Regions from separate parts of the Priestia sp. J2 genome, predicted to be linked through region 2. Evidence: riboswitches for the same ligand, from Rfam matches in the RefSeq annotation. Region 2 holds a riboswitch; each other region holds the start of a gene.

Region 1 (3,614 bases), on a different replicon from region 2:
TCTTTTACAAAATATCTACTTTTTTATGTATATCGCAAACAAATTTAGTTAACATAATATGCTATAGACAGTGAGAAAGAATTTATATTGTTTATTAAAAATGTAAAAAGGGATAGACTCCTCGCTAAGAGTCTAACCCTTTTTATTATCATAAATTGTATAATAATATTTATCTTTTGTATAAGTTTACTTTACCTTTATATAAGTTTGTTGTATTATTTATTTGTAGTCAAAAAAAGGAAGGTGATTACATTGAAAGAAAAAAATGGTGACTACGTTGAAAATAAAGTGTATGAGCACCGAGTTTTAAAAAGAATGTCTCAAAAAGAATTGGCTGACGCTGTAGGGGTGTCCAAACAAACCATATATGTGATGGAGAAAAATAATTATTCTCCTTCTCTCGTTTTAGCTTTTCGAATAGCTAATTTTTTCGATGTAGATGTTAACGATATTTTTAATTATGTGAGAGGAAGTGACTGAAATGGTAACTGACAAAATAGAAAAGGCCATTTTCAATCCTTTGAAAGCCTGGACAGAACAATCGAATAGTAACTGGAATATGCTGATTGGTATTGGACTTTTATCGCTTATAGTCGCAATAATTTTGGTATACGTATTTCAAAAAAAATTGGGTATGAGTGTATCTGACGAAAGAACGAACCAAATAAATTTAAAAAGTGCCCTTATTATGTTGTGTGGAATCATTTTATGCGACCTCATTTTCCCAAAAGATTATATGTGGCAAATTTTCTTCTTATTTAAATATTCCCTCGCATTCCTTGCTGCAGGTATATATCTTGCTGTTAGATATAAAAAGGATTTCTTAAACTAAAGAACTTTGTACACGATATTCAGAATTAGTTAACATATTGTGCCTTATCGGAAACAGTATAAAAGAGCCCGTCCCTTTATGAGATCTTGGCTCTTTTGGTTTGATTATATATTAATTCATAGCTTAATGGTGAAATATACGTATACCTGAATGTGCCATGATCATTCCATATTCATTTGCTGCCTCTGTAACCTGTTCATCTCGTAAAGAATTGCCTGTTTGAACCACATATTTAACACCACTCTGAGCCGCACGATCTATATTGTCACGAAACGGTAAAAAGGCATCAGATGCATAAGAAACGTCTTTTAATCTTTTTAACCATTCTTGTTTTTCACTTTTACTTAGCCTAGCAGGGATCTCTTTAAAACACTGTTTCCATTGTTCATTTTCTACTTCAGTAATATCATCATGCAACCATCCATCAATTGCATTATTCACTTCTACACGAGAAATGCCTTCTCTAAACTTCATATTAAGTGCTCTTGGATGTTGTCTTAACCACCATTTATCAGCTTTTTCAGCTGCCAACCTCGTACAATGAATACGGGACTGCTGCCCGGCACCAATCCCAATTGTTTGGCCATCTAAGGCGAAACAAATAGAGTTTGATTGTGTATATTTTAATGTAATAAGAGCGACAAGAAGGTCCCTCTTTGCATGATCAGGAATATCAGATTGAGTCGTAACAATATGATTAAAAACTTCCTTTCCAATCTGTATATCATTTCTTTGTTGTTCTAGAGTAATGCCAAATACCGTTCTTTTTTCAATTGGATCAGGCACATGGTTTGGGTCAATCTCTAAAATTAGATATTTTCCTTTCTTTTTCTGTTTCAAAATCTCTAATGCTTCTTGGGTGTAGCTTGGTGCAACAATCATATCAGAAACCTCTGTTTTGAGGAGAGTAGCTACAGTTACATCTACTTCATCACTAAAAGCAGCACAATCTCCAAATGAAGACATCCTATCTGTCCCACGCGCTCTTGCATAAGCAATCGCTAAAGGAGACAGGTCTAGGCCTTCAACAAAATAGGATTCAGTAAGTGTCTCATTTAGTGGAGAGTACACAGCTGCACCTGCTGGACTTACGTGTTTAAAAGATGCAGCTGCAGGTTGATCAGTAGCCTGTCGAAGCTCCCGAACCAGTTGAAAAGCGTTTAATGCATCTAGAAAGTTAATATAACTCGCTTCTCCATTTAAGATTTTAATAGGCGTGTTCTCAGCATTCTGAACGTTAGCTTTACTTTGATTTGGATTCATCCCGTATCGTAAACCAATTTCTTTCACTTGAAAATCTCCTTTCCAAATAAAAAAAGTATTTGAACTCATGTTCAAATACTTTGCCCAGGCGTACGGCCGTTATCTATGTGCTTCCTCATGGTTCTCCATGTTTACGCCAGTAACACATAGTCTGTTTTATAAGAAAATTTTACATAATAAAAGTAATTTTAACAATACCTTTATCCAAATTTTTCTTTTTTAATTATATATCATACACAAATTTAATTTACACAACAGGTATTATAATAAGCAAAAACCCTTTAAAATCAATAGTTTTAAAGGGTTTTTATTTTTATTATTAGATCTAAATAAACCAAATTTACATTTTTTTCATATAATTTCATTGACTTTATTAGTACCTAGTACTAATATCTATTTATATATCTTAGTAATAAAGAAGGGTGAATATAATGAAATCAACTGCACGTATTACAGCAATAGGTACATACGTACCAGAAAAAAGACTTACAAATGACGATTTAGAACGAATTGTAGATACTAACGACGAATGGATCGTGAAACGAACTGGCATGAGGGAAAGAAGAATTGCCGATGAAAATGAATATTCTTCTGACCTAGCTATTAAAGCAATTGAAAACTTAGTAGAGCAGTATCAAAAAGAGTTAAAGGATATAGGGTGTATCGTTGTCTCAACTACAACACCCGACTATGCATTTCCAAGTGTAGCAGCCCAAATACAAGATTACTTTGATATTCCTACAACTGGGGCGCTAGACTTTAATGCTACCTGTGCGGGCTTTACATACGGATTACACATGGCAAACGCCTTTATTACATCTGGACTTCATGATAAAGTCTTAGTCGTAACTGCAGAAACGTTAACAAAGGTTACAGATTATACAGATCGCACTACCTGTGTTCTATTTGGAGATGGAGCTGCAGCTGTTTTGGTCGAAAGTGATGCAGAGCGCCCAAGTTTTATTGCTACGCATATTGGTACAAATGGAAAGGGAGGTAAACATGTATACCGCACCAATATATCTACTACCATGCATGGACAACCTTTGAGTTCGAGTGGCAAGATGGTGCAAAACGGAAGAGAAGTATATAAGTGGGCATCTCGAACAATTCCTTTAGGTATGGCTGAATTGCTAGGACAAGCAAATCTACAAAAGAGTGAAGTAAATTGGTTCGTTCCACACAGTGCCAATTTACGAATGGTTGAGTCTATATGTGAAAGATCAGAGTTTCCGGTTGAGAAGACATTAACTAGTGTCGAGTACATGGGAAACACTTCTTCCGTTTCCATTCCTCTAGCACTACAAATAGGGATAAACGAAGGGAAATTAAAAGATGGAGACGTTCTCTTACTCTATGGATTTGGAGGAGGCCTTACCCACGCAGGTCATATTATTAAATGGGATTTAGGTAAGGAGTAAATAATCAATGTATACCTTTGCAACAAGATTTCTACAGCTTATACTATTTTTAATGAACGGGAGAATGAAAACAGTAAACAAAGAAAAACTTCCTCAAA
Region 2 (3,614 bases):
CTTTTTCCTCAGACTCATTGAGCTGTTCTTCTTCTGCTTCAATCCCTAAGTCACTACTTGAAACAGACTTAAATTCTTTTTCTTTGTACGTCATTAACATTTTAATCGCAAATTCATCGATATCTTCTGTAAAATACAGAATTTCGTACCCTTTATCTGCAACTAATTCTGCTTGAGGAAGCTTTTCAATGCGGTTGTACGATTCGCCTGATGCATAATAGATATACTTTTGATCCTCAGGCATGCGTGATACATACTCGTCTAGTGTTACGAGCTTTTTCTCTGTAGAAGAATAGAATAAAAGCAGGTCTTTTAATACATCTTTGTTGCTGCCAAAGTCACTGTAAACGCCGTATTTTAGCTGACGGCCAAATGATTCATAAAACTTCTCGTACTTTTCACGTTCGTTTTTAAGCAAACTTTTTAATTCATTTTTGATTTTCTTGCCGATGTTTTTGGCAATCAGCTGAAGCTGGCGATCTTGCTGTAAGATTTCACGCGAAATATTAAGAGATAAATCTTCAGAATCTACCATACCTTTCACGAAGCTAAAGTAGTCTGGAAGAAGATCTGCGCATTTATTCATAATTAATACGCCGTTTGAATACAGTTCAAGTCCTTTTTCAAATTCTTTTGAGTAGTAATCAAACGGACTATTTTCTGGAATAAATAAAATAGCATTGTAGCGAATCGTTCCATCTACATTAATGTGAAGGTGAGTGAGCGGTTTATCAAACCCGTAGCGCTTTTCTGAATAAAATTGCTCATAGTCTTCTGAAGTCAATTCATTTTTATTTTTCTTCCAGATCGGTACCATACTGTTGATAACTTGCTCTTCTGTATAATCTTCTAGCTCGTTATCAGAACCTTCTTTAGGACGTTTTTCCGTTATGTCCATTTTAATCGGGTAGCGGATAAAGTCTGAATACTTTTTAATGATCTCTTTTAAACGATACTCTTCTAGATACTCATCATATGTTTCATCTTCTGTATTTTCTTTGATTTTTAAAATGATTTGAGTTCCAACCGTTTCTTTTTCGCAAGGTTCGATTGTATAACCATCAGCACCAGTAGATTCCCATTTATAGGCTTCATTGCTGCCTAACGCTTTACTAATCACCGTTACGACATCTGCCACCATAAACGCTGCGTAAAACCCAACGCCGAATTGGCCGATAATCGTGTGTCCGTCCTTTGTTTCATTTTCATTTTTAAACGCAAGGGAACCGCTTCGCGCAATTGTGCCCAAGCTACTTTCAAGCTCTTCTTGCGTCATGCCAATCCCAGTATCCGTAATGGTTAAGGTACGGTTAGTTTTATCTGGTATTACTTTTATGTAATAGCTTTCTTTGTTAAAACGCAAGGAGTCGTCTGTTAAGGCTTTGTAATAAATTTTATCGATTGCATCGCTTGAATTTGATAGAAGTTCTCTCAAAAATACTTCTTTTTGAGAATAGATGGAATTAATCATCATCTCTAATAATCGCTTTGATTCGGCTTTGAATTCTTTTTTTGACATAAGAAGTTCTCCTTTCAATAGGGCTTATAAAATAATTAGCACTTGAGTGGATAGAGTGCTAATCACTCTTTTTATTTAACATGTATTAGGATATTTGTCAATATATTAGGAGATTCACTAAAGAGATTAAAAATTAGACTGAAAAAAGCAAACTTTTAAAAAAAGGTTGAACGTTCTGAAAGAGTTTGCTAGAATATACTTAATTTCAAAGACTATATGTGACTGGCGAAACGCGGATAACCGTGAGGAAGCATATAGTGACGTAGCCGTTCGCCTGGGCAGAGGTAAGGGATTAATACATATCTCTTACCTCTTTCTGTTTAGGGGGAGAGGATATAGAAGTTATCAGACATGTAGGCTAAAAAACCAGACTTTTAAAAAAATTAAAAATGAAGTTCCTTTATCCAAAGGTAAAAACATGTAAAACTACGATGATAATCAGAGGAGAGTACAAAATGAGCACATTAACATTAGAAAAAGTACAAACAATCAAAACATTAAACAACATTGCACAAAAAGGTCTAAATGTTTTTAATCAAGAAGGTTATCAAATTGACAACGACAGCGAAAATCCAGATGCGATTGTCGTGCGTAGCTTTAACATGCACAGCATGGCATTTGACCAAAATTTAAAAGCTATTGCACGAGCTGGAGCAGGGGTTAATAATATACCGGTGGACGCTTGCACAGAGCAAGGTATCGTTGTATTTAATACGCCAGGAGCTAATGCAAACGCAGTAAAAGAAATGGTTTTAACTACAATTATGGCTTCTTCTCGTAACTTATTTGCTGGAGTTGAATGGACAAAAGGATTAGACGGCCAAGGTGATCAAATTCCTAAGTTAGTTGAAGCAGGTAAAAAACAGTTTGTTGGAAAAGAAATCAAAGGTAAAACATTAGGCGTTATTGGTTTAGGTGCAATTGGTGCTCTTGTAGCAAACGACGCGCTTGATTTAGATATGGACGTAATTGGTTTTGATCCATTCATTTCTGTTAATACAGCTTGGAATTTGTCTCGCAACGTACAGCGTGCAATGTCTCTAGAAGAACTATTTGCAGCATCTGACTATATTACGGTTCACGTTCCATTAACGGACGACACAAAAGGTGTTTTCAATAAAGAAACGTTTAGCATCATGAAACCTGATGTTCATATTTTGAACTTCTCACGCGGTGAGCTTGTAAACGAAGAAGATATGAAAGCTGCTCTTGAAAGTGGAAAAGTTGGTCGATATATTACAGATTTCCCAAATCAAAATGTCTTGAACATGAAAAATGTTGTGCCAATTCCTCATTTAGGGGCATCAACTCAAGAATCAGAAGAAAACTGTGCGGTAATGGCAGCACGTCAAGTGAAAAATTTCTTAGAAACAGGAAACGTTAAAAATTCAGTGAACTTCCCGAATGCATCTCTACCTTACACTGGGAAAAAACGCGTAGCTGCTTTCCATCACAACGTACCGAATATGGTAGGACAGCTTACGCAAGTATTCTCAAACTACAATTTAAACATCGCAGATATGGTGAACAGAAGCCGCGGTGAATATGCATATACAATGATCGATATTGACAATCAAGTAAGTGACGAGATTGTGCCTGAGCTAGAAGAAAAAATTGGTCAAATTGAAGGAATCATTACAAGTCGTATTATCTAATTTGGTTACCATCATATTTTAGTGTTTCAGCCCTAACTTTTCTAAGTTAGGGCTGTTTTTACATGGTATTTATCCTCATATCATTTCCTTCAGTCCCATAGCATATAGAAATATCTTTAAAGAGGTGAACGTTTTGTCAGAAGAAATGATAGGAATTTTGATAGGGTCGCTCATCGCGCTGGCAGGAACATTCATTACGTCTGTCGTAGCTATAGCGATGTCGAAAGAGCAATACAAGCAAGAGCTTCGCAAAGCATTTATCCAAAAGAAAGTTGATGCCTATACCCATGTGTGTCAAGTTATTCTAGCTATAAAAAATGATTTACTGACAATAACCGTTTCTTCAGCCGGCTTAAACTGGACGGCTCAATCTATTAACAAACTAGCAGATGTGTGTATTACGGAAGGACTATGGATCGATGAAGAAGACAGCAAAAAGT
Region 3 (3,614 bases), 1.6 Mb from region 2:
GGAAATAAAAATCATGCACGCTAAATAGATAAGCATCCAAGCCCCGGTTAAAAATTCTTTTTTAAAGCCCACCCATTTATTTTTCGCTTGGTAATAAAAATAAACTGGCAGGCCAATTGCCATAATAAAAATCACTTCACCTGTAAGTGGCCACCTTGCCCAGTAAAGCGTCAAAGAAGCAAAAACGAAGCCGCATGGCGCAATAACTGATGCCCCTTTTAAATAAAATGGACGGTAAAAGTGTGAAGCCGTTTTTCTTAATGTTATAAGCGCTACAGGGCCCATAATATAAGAGATAAGCGTCGCTACTGAGATCACTTCTGCTAAGACACCCCATCCTCTAAATAAAAAGAGAAACAAAAAGCAGGCTGCTAAATTTAGCCACATAGCTGGGCGCGGGACATTGTAAAGTGGATGAAGAGTACCAAATATCTTTGGCAAATATCCATTTTGCTGCATCCCGTATAACATTCTAGAAGTCGTTGCCGTATATGTAGCACCTGTGCCGGAAGGAGAAACAAATGCATCTGCGTATAACACAATTGTTAGCCAGTTAATTCCAAGCGCAATCGCTAAATCAGCAAAAGGAGAATTAAAATTCAAATGATTCCATCCATCCGCAATTGATGACGGACTTACTGCTCCGATAAAAACAATTTGTAATATAATGTATACAATTCCAGCAATAAAAATTGAACCAATTACAGCTACCGGAATCGATTTATTAGGTGATTTTGCTTCTCCTGCCATATTTACAGGACTTTGAAACCCATTAAATGCAAACACGATACCTGATGTTGCCACTGCCGTTAAAACACTCGCCCATCCGTAAGGTGCTACCCCATGCTCACTTGAAAAGTTCCCGCTATGAAAACCAGCAAAAAATAAAGCCCCTGCCGTTAAACCAGGAATAATTAATTTAACAATCGTAATAAATGAGTTTGCTTTAGCAAAGAGATTTACCGTCCAATAGTTCACAAAAAAGTAAATGAATAATAACAGAGACGCAACTGCCAACCCCTTGGACGTTAAAATGCCATTGTCTACTAATTCATGAGTCCAGCGAGCCCATTTCCACGGCCAAGTACTCATATATTGCACAGATGCAATAGCCTCCACTGTTATCGTTGAAGCGATTGAAATCCAGTTAGCCCAAGCAGCCAAAAATCCAATAAATGATCCGTGTGAATACTGAGGATATTTAACCATCCCCCCTGCTTGCGGAAACATCGCGCCCAGTTCAGCGTACGATAGGGCAATGGTCAAAATAACTACCATTCCAATAACCCATGAAAAAATAGCCGCGGGTCCTGCAATTTGAGCTGCTTTCCATGCTCCAAACAGCCATCCTGAACCGATAATCGAACCTATGCCTGTCATGGTTAAAGCAAATGTTCCCATCTTCCTTTGCATATTGCTCATCCAAATCTACTCCTCTTCCCTAGGAAAATAAAAAAACACTTGCGAAATTTTCTCAAGTGTTTGCCCAGGCGCGCGGCTTATACGCTATATGCTCCCCCATGGTCATCCATGTTGCGCCAGTCACATATAGGAATATATTTTTTATCAGTATATAACATTCATTACTATTACTCAATACACAAAAATGTTTACATTACTTTTACAAAAGTAATTAATTATTCGTAAAATTCCGAATAAATCTTCTTAAAATCTCTTCCTAATTACAAAAAACAACTAAAACTCTAACCTTGCTTATTATTTGATTCTTTTACTTAACGAGCATATCACCTTCTAAAAATTATATTAATATATATTATTCATTTACAAAATACGAATTAACATCTATATATCCATAGAATTCTTGCACTAGCCCCTTTACTTATATACAATATGAAGAAAAGATACTAAAGTAAACTGCCCACCACTTAGCTACGCTTGAAGTGGGAGACTTCTTTTGGGAAAACGTTAACACCTACATATCATGCACTTCGCAACGAATGAAGTACTTCGAGCAAACTTCTCTGTTTACGCAAGCAAAAAACAGGGAAAATTACGAAAAAAGATTGTTAGAGGGATGCTTATGAATTATGCAAATGTAAAAGTTCTTTATTTTGATGACGACGGAACCATTCCAAATCACCCTCGTCTTCCAGTTTTGTTGTATGAACACGTATTTATTAGTAAGAAAGAGAAAGTAGAGAGCATTTTTAATTCTCACAACTGGAAAAACAGCTGGGTAGGCGGCATATATGATTTTCACCATTACCACAGCAATTCTCATGAAGCACTAGGTGTAATTAGCGGATCTGCACGCTTAAAACTAGGTGGACATATGGGAGAAAATATCGTGGTGCATGCTGGGGATGTACTCGTACTCCCTGCAGGTACAGGACATATGCGTCTGCAGTCAACTGCTGATTTTAAAGTGGTTGGAGCTTATCCAGAGGGCATGGATTACAACTTACGAACAGGAAAACAAACTGATCGCCCTCACGTATTTGATGAAATTGCACAAGTACCTATTCCTACAACAGATCCTGTTTATGGCGACAAAGGACCATTGACAGAGTGGTGGAACTAGACAAGCACTTATTGTCTAGTTTTTTTATTTGCTTGTTTTTATAGCTTCCATAAATCTATATTTGAACATACAAATTCTTTTTCTTTAATGCAATAGCAATATACTTTATCTCATCGAGAAAACTACCTTTCTTCTTTTCCGTTCTTTTTTTGTTTCAAAGGCAACTGCGCTTAGGTTCTCCCCTGCTTTTTCTTCCCTAATCATTTCAAATATCTTCTTCTCATACCCTTTTTTTGTTTTTCTAAAAAAATTTTCGTAATTTATAACGAAATTTTCAAAAAACTTATTGCTTTACTATGTCAGACTTGCTATCATAGTGAACATTGTTAGATAAATTTTAGAGGAGGAGTAAAAATTGAACAGAAAATTCATAATATTTATTTTATTCATCATTCCGTTTATTGCTCAATTCGCTTTTTTACCTTTTGTAAATAACATTCATCCAATTATTTTTGGATTACCTCTTTTGCATTTATGGTTATTTTTATGGGTCTTCTTAACGCCTGTGTGTACATTTATCATTTATCGTTTACAAAAATCTTGGGGGGACATTGAATAATGCAAGGAAATTTAACCGCACTTTTAATCACATCAGCAATTGTTCTTGTCGTTATCGCCATTGGCTTTATAGCAGGACGTGACAAATCATCTAGAAGCTCCGTTGAAGAGTGGGCTGTAGGGGGAAGACGTTTTGGAAGCCTGCTCGTCTGGCTTTTAGTAGGAGCAGATTTATATACTGCTTATACATTCCTAGGTCTTACAAGTACAGCTTATCAAGGAGGAAGCATCGCATTTTTTGCCATTCCTTACTCTGTTTTAGCCTTTTTAATTTCATATTTTTTTCTTCCAAAACTTTGGACTGTTGCTAAAAAGCACAAACTTACTACACTTGCTGATTATGCTAGAGAACGTTTTAGCAGTAAATTTCTCTCCTCTTTAATTGCCATAGTAGGTGTATTGATGCTTATTCCATATATCGATCTTCAGCTTAGCGGTATTCAAGATACTCTTCGCGTTGCAGGAACTGGCTACATTAATGTAAAAGCTGTCGTTATTCTTTCATTCTTTCTTG

Evidence for each region. A riboswitch is a leader RNA that binds a small molecule or an ion and turns the genes downstream of it on or off. The one in region 2 is predicted to bind ZMP and ZTP.
Region 1: linked by a shared signal. The riboswitch ahead of LJY09_RS27020 (phosphoribosylaminoimidazolecarboxamide formyltransferase) and the one ahead of LJY09_RS11950 (phosphoglycerate dehydrogenase) in region 2 are both predicted to bind ZMP and ZTP.
Region 3: linked by a shared signal. The riboswitch ahead of LJY09_RS04120 (glutamate/serine transporter AimA) and the one ahead of LJY09_RS11950 (phosphoglycerate dehydrogenase) in region 2 are both predicted to bind ZMP and ZTP.

The regions. Positions count from the first base shown of each region.
Region 1 is NZ_CP086209.1:141,926-145,539, reverse strand. It holds gene LJY09_RS27030 (helix-turn-helix transcriptional regulator) at 253-480, shown strand; gene LJY09_RS27025 (DUF2178 domain-containing protein) at 482-832, shown strand; gene LJY09_RS27020 (phosphoribosylaminoimidazolecarboxamide formyltransferase) at 956-2,122, opposite strand; ZMP/ZTP riboswitch at 2,171-2,249, opposite strand; gene LJY09_RS27015 (ketoacyl-ACP synthase III) at 2,527-3,516, shown strand; gene LJY09_RS27010 (lysophospholipid acyltransferase family protein) at 3,524-3,614, shown strand, end outside.
Region 2 is NZ_CP086208.1:2,385,102-2,388,715, forward strand. It holds gene htpG (molecular chaperone HtpG) at 1-1,519, opposite strand, end outside; ZMP/ZTP riboswitch at 1,728-1,806, shown strand; gene LJY09_RS11950 (phosphoglycerate dehydrogenase) at 1,975-3,174, shown strand; gene LJY09_RS11955 (hypothetical protein) at 3,299-3,614, shown strand, end outside.
Region 3 is NZ_CP086208.1:785,319-788,932, reverse strand. It holds gene LJY09_RS04120 (glutamate/serine transporter AimA) at 1-1,422, opposite strand, end outside; ZMP/ZTP riboswitch at 1,478-1,556, opposite strand; gene LJY09_RS04115 (cupin domain-containing protein) at 1,943-2,542, shown strand; gene LJY09_RS04110 (DUF3311 domain-containing protein) at 2,898-3,101, shown strand; gene LJY09_RS04105 (sodium:solute symporter family protein) at 3,101-3,614, shown strand, end outside.